Regions from separate parts of the Mycobacterium spongiae genome, predicted to be linked through region 2. Evidence: predicted binding sites of a transcription regulator. Region 2 holds the regulator's gene; the other holds the start of a gene.
The links. Region 2 encodes LexA, which represses DNA repair genes until DNA is damaged. Its sites were predicted from a motif close to CGAACANNTGTTCG; they were not measured.
Positions count from the first base shown of each region.

Region 1 (2,477 bases), 750 kb from region 2:
CGGCCATATTTGTCGTAGACGTATTGGATGACCTTTTCGCGCTGATCCGACTCGATGTCGATGTCGATATCGGGTGGGCCATCGCGGGCTGGCGATAGGAAGCGTTCGAACAACAGCTCATTGGCCACCGGATCGACAGCAGTGACGCCGAGGGCATAACAGACCGCGGAATTTGCCGCCGATCCCCTCCCTTGACACAAGATATCGTTCTTCCGGCAAAACTCGGTGATGTCATGCACCACGAGGAAATAGCCCGGAAACCTCAGTTGCGCGATAACTTTCAGCTCATGGTCGATCTGGGTATAAGCTTTCCGCGCCCTGGGCGACTGGTCGGTAGGTCCGTAGCGGTCGCCAGCACCCTCCATGACCAACTGGCGCAACCAGCTGTCCTCGGTGTGCCCATCGGGTACATCGAAAGGCGGCAGCTGCGGCGCGATCAACGTCAACCCGAAGGCGCACTGCTCGCCAAGCTCGGCAGCGGCGGTCACCGCCTCGGGCCGCTGCGCGAAGAGCCGGGCCATCTCCTCGCCGGAGCGCAGATGCGAGCCACCCAGCGGAGCAAGCCACCCGGCGGCGGAGTCCAGCGACTGCCGGGCCCGGATCGCGCCCATCGCCATGGCCAGACGGCTACGGGACGGATGGGCGAAATGCGCCCCGGTCGTGGCGACGACGCCGACACCGAAACGCGGCGCCAACCCGGCCAGCACCGCGTTGCGTTCGTCGTCGAGCGGGTGGCCATGGTGGGTCAGCTCAATGCTGACCCGCCCGGGGGTGAACCGATCTATCAGATCGGCCAACGCCCGTTCCGCCGCTGCTGCACCACCATTGGAAAGCGCTTGGCGCACAGTACCTTTACGGCATCCTGTCAAAATATGCCAGTGCCCGCCGGCCGCCTCGGCCAGCGTATCGACATCGAAGCGCGGCTTACCCTTCTCACCGCCGGCCAGATGGGCCGCGGCCAGTTGTCGCGACAACCGTCGATACCCTTCCGGGCCGCGGGCCAGCACCAACAGATGCGGGCCGGGCGGATCTGGTTGCTCGGTGCGCGCCTCGGGTCCCAGCGACAGCTCGGCGCCGAATACCGTAGACACCTGGAGTTCCGCCGCAGCTTCGGCGAACCGTACCGCCCCGTACAGACCGTTGTGGTCGGTCAGCGCGAGAGCGCGCAGATCGAGCCGGGCCGCCTCCTCGACCAACTCCTCCGGGGTGCTGGCACCGTCGAGAAAGCTGTACGCCGAATGCGCATGCAGCTCGGCATACGCAAAGGCCGAGCGGAACGTGCCAGCCGCCTGTGAATCCGGCGGCTGGTACGTCCCGCGCCTGTGCGACCGCGGGCCGTCATCTGCACCATCACACGTCGGCGGACCGGCATGGCGCGGTTTGCCGTCCAGCACCCGCTCCATTTCCGCCCAACTCGGCGGCCCGTTACTCCAGCCCACGCACCGAGTGTATCGAATGTATGTTCGATGAACTCGAACGCGTCGGCCCATCGGCGCTGTTAAACAGGTCTTCAACTACTAAACACGCTTTTAACTTTGTGGGCCTACCACTCGGTGTTCCGGCCACCGATACTGGTACGAGTCGAAACGACGGCGGGACTTCTCATGGCACAATTGGCGACATTGGATTCGGACTTCTTCACAGCGCGCGATCAGCACCGGCACCCAACGATGGCGCTGGGCGCAGTCGCCGTTGTTGACGGCATGGCTCCTGACTATGGGGTCATCACAGCATTTCTGGCACAACGGATTACGGCGATTCCCCGCTGTACGCAGGTGCTGGGGGCCGCCCAGTGGACTGACTATCCAGCATTCGACCTCACCCAGCACGTGCGACGAGTGGCCCTTCCCCGGCCGGGCGACGAAGCCGAGCTGTTCCGGGCCATCGCCCACGCCCTAGAGCGTCCCCTCGACGTGGATCGCCCGCCGTGGGAGTGCTGGATCATCGAGGGCCTCAAGGACGACCGGTGGGCGATCTTGATGAAGGTTCACCATCGCATGGCAGACGGCCTCTCGGCCGCCCATCTCCTTACCAGGCTCTGCGACGATGCCGACCGCGATACGTTCGCCCATGGTGTCGGTGCCGCACCGAGTTCTCCGCGTATCGACGATCACAACTGGGCCGACACGTTGTTGCGGACGTCTGCCACCATCACCGGCGCCGTCTGCAAAGCCGCCGCGCGCGCCCTCACCTGGCCGGCGACCTGGGCGGCACCGGCCCGCCCGGCTACCACCATGCGGCGATATCGCACCGTAGGTGTTCCCCGCGTTGCCGTCGACAGTGTGTGCCGCAAGTTCGGGGTCACCGCCAACGATGTCGCGCTGGCGGCCATCACTGAGGGCTTCCGGACGGTTCTGCTGCAGCGCGGCGAACAACCGCGTGCGGACTCACTGCGCACGTGGGAGAAGACCGATGGCAGCTCGGCCATGTTGCCGTATCTCCCCGTCGAGTCCGACGACGCGATTCAGCGCCTGCGC
Region 1 covers NZ_CP046600.1:1,214,162-1,216,638, reverse strand. The annotation lists gene F6B93_RS04995 (error-prone DNA polymerase) at 1-1,439, opposite strand, end outside; gene F6B93_RS04990 (wax ester/triacylglycerol synthase family O-acyltransferase) at 1,605-2,477, shown strand, end outside.
Region 1: the regulator LexA is predicted to act here: its motif matches at 1,453-1,466, upstream of F6B93_RS04995 (error-prone DNA polymerase).

Region 2 (2,477 bases):
AGGGTCTTGAAGGGCCTGAGGGCGTTGAGGGGATTGAGGATGAAGACCCCGACTTTGTAGACACTACGCCCACACCCGTCGTCTCATACGCCGATCTGTCTGGTGCTTCGGAGGAAGCGGTTCCTGAGCCCGTCGTTCCGGAAACCGTGGCTCCGGAAACCTTCGCTACCGAAACAGAGGTTCCGGATGCCCGCGTTCGGGATGCCGTTTTTGGGGGCGCCTACGTAGCGAGTTCGGCCGCCGACGCCGCCGGCACCGCCTCACCTCAGGAGGCTGACTCGAGCCCCGACGAGCGAATCGGGCGACATGCGGCGGTGGATCACGACGCCTATGCAGGGGAAGCCCGGCGGGCGACCGCAGAATCTGCCTCGGACCCGTACCGGGTTCGCGCGGAAGGGATTACAGCGTCCGCCGGGCCGCCCAGGCCGAGTCCGGCCGTGCGCCCGACATTACACTTGCCCCTTGAGGATCCATACCAGGCGCCGGACGGATATCCCATCAAGGCCAGCGCCCGTTTCGGCCTGTATTACCTGCCCAGCGATGCGCTGTACGGGAACACGCGCGCCGAAATCTGGTTCTCTAGCGAAGAAGCCGCACAAGCGAACGGGTTCACGCGAGCGGACTAGAACTCGGCCCCGGGGCCATGGGTGGGGTTTTCGCGCGCGCTATACCTTGCGGATCACGGTGACGACTTTGCCCAGCACGGTGGCGTCATTGCCGGGGATCGGATCGAAGGCCGGATTGTGCGGCATCAGCCACACTTGACCGCCCGCGCGCTTAAACGTCTTGACGGTGGCCTCGCCGTCAAGCATCGCGGCGACGATGTCACCGTTGTCTGCGACGTTTTGCTGCCGCACTACCACCCAGTCTCCGTCGCAAATCGCCGCTTCGACCATCGAGTCACCGACTACCTTGAGTAGGAACAGCGTGCCCTCGCCAACCAACTCACGCGGCAACGGGAAAACATCTTCGACGGCTTCCTCGGCAAGGATCGGACCGCCGGCGGCGATGCGTCCGAGGACGGGGACAAAGGTGGGTTCTGGTAACGCGTCGGAGCCCGCCACCTCGGTGGCTGGCGCTGTAGCGCCGTCGTCAGCACCGCGCACGTCCACCGCGCGCGGGCGGTTCGGGTCCCGGCGCAGATATCCTTTGCGCTCGAGGGTGCGGAGCTGATGCGCCACTGAGGACGTTGAGGTGAGGCCGACCGCATCGCCGATTTCCCGGATGCTCGGCGGGTATCCGCGTGTCGTGACCGAAGTCCGGATGACGTCGAGAATGGTGCGTTGACGCTCGGTGAGCGCCGAGTCCATGGAACGCAGGCCGGTATCCGAGCCAGTGGCGCCGCTGACGACTGTGCCCATCGTTCCCCCGCCCGATCGCTCGCCAACCCGGGTGTCGTTGCTGTCGCTCATGGCCCCGAATGTAGCTGGAACCAGCCCAAGAATCAAACATGTGTTCGAGCTGGCGTGTCGCGGGACTGCTGCTGGTGACCGGTCGGCAATCCCGGCGGTTTGTCGGTCGGGCAGATCTGTCGGTGGCGTGGTCTAGCGTTTCGCGCAGGCGACACGCATCGATCAAATGTTCGGGTATCGAACACACGAGCGATTACGCTGTCGAACGTACGAGCGAGAAACGCCCCACCCAGAGAAGCTAGAGAAGGCTGAGAGAAGGCTGGAGGAACAGGAATGACACTCATCCACGCTGGCGCGCCGTCTACCGCGAGGCCGCGCGGGCCCTTCAACAGGCCGGCTGGTCCGCCGTCGGTTGGCAGGGCGCGGGTGGACCGATCGCGCCGGCCCAGCCCGTCTCGCCCCGAGGGTCCGCCGTTGTGCTACCGGGGCACCGGTGTGGGGATGTCGGCCGCAGCTCACCGTCGGCGCCCCGTCTCGCCAGCAACGACGCTGGCGTTGGCGCTGCTTGCCGCGCTGATCACCGTCTGGCTCGGGCTCGTGGCGCATTTCGGGGACCTGGTCAACGGCGGCTCGGCCGATTCGGGTGCTGACATGCCGGACAGACTTGCCGTCGTGCGCGTCGAGGCCGGGGAGTCCCTTCGCGACGTGGCGGCTCGGGTGGCCCCAGACGCGCCGGTTCGCGAGGTAACAAGCCGTATCCGCGAACTCAACGCTCTGCCGTCGACGACGCTGGCCACAGGCCAGACGCTCATTGCGCCGGTGGGCTGACGGTGCTCGCGGGTGGGGTACGAAAACGGCAGTGTGCCAACGTTGCTCGTTGATGCCGGCGCCGGGCGATCATGGATCTCGGCGGCATTGGCCCTGCCAGGCACGACGCAGGTACGCTCGGAGTCGTCTGCGATACCCGGATGTCAGCACGGCGAAGGAGCGGCCATGCACTGTCCGTTCTGCCGGCATCCCGATTCACGCGTGATTGACTCTCGGGAAACCGATGAAGGTCAGGCGATCCGACGGCGTCGGTCCTGCCCGGAGTGCGGGCGACGATTCACCACCGTAGAAACCGCA
Region 2 covers NZ_CP046600.1:1,963,680-1,966,156, forward strand. The annotation lists gene F6B93_RS08060 (LGFP repeat-containing protein) at 1-626, shown strand, start outside; gene lexA (transcriptional repressor LexA) at 666-1,412, opposite strand; gene F6B93_RS08070 (LysM peptidoglycan-binding domain-containing protein) at 1,686-2,180, shown strand; gene nrdR (transcriptional regulator NrdR) at 2,346-2,477, shown strand, end outside.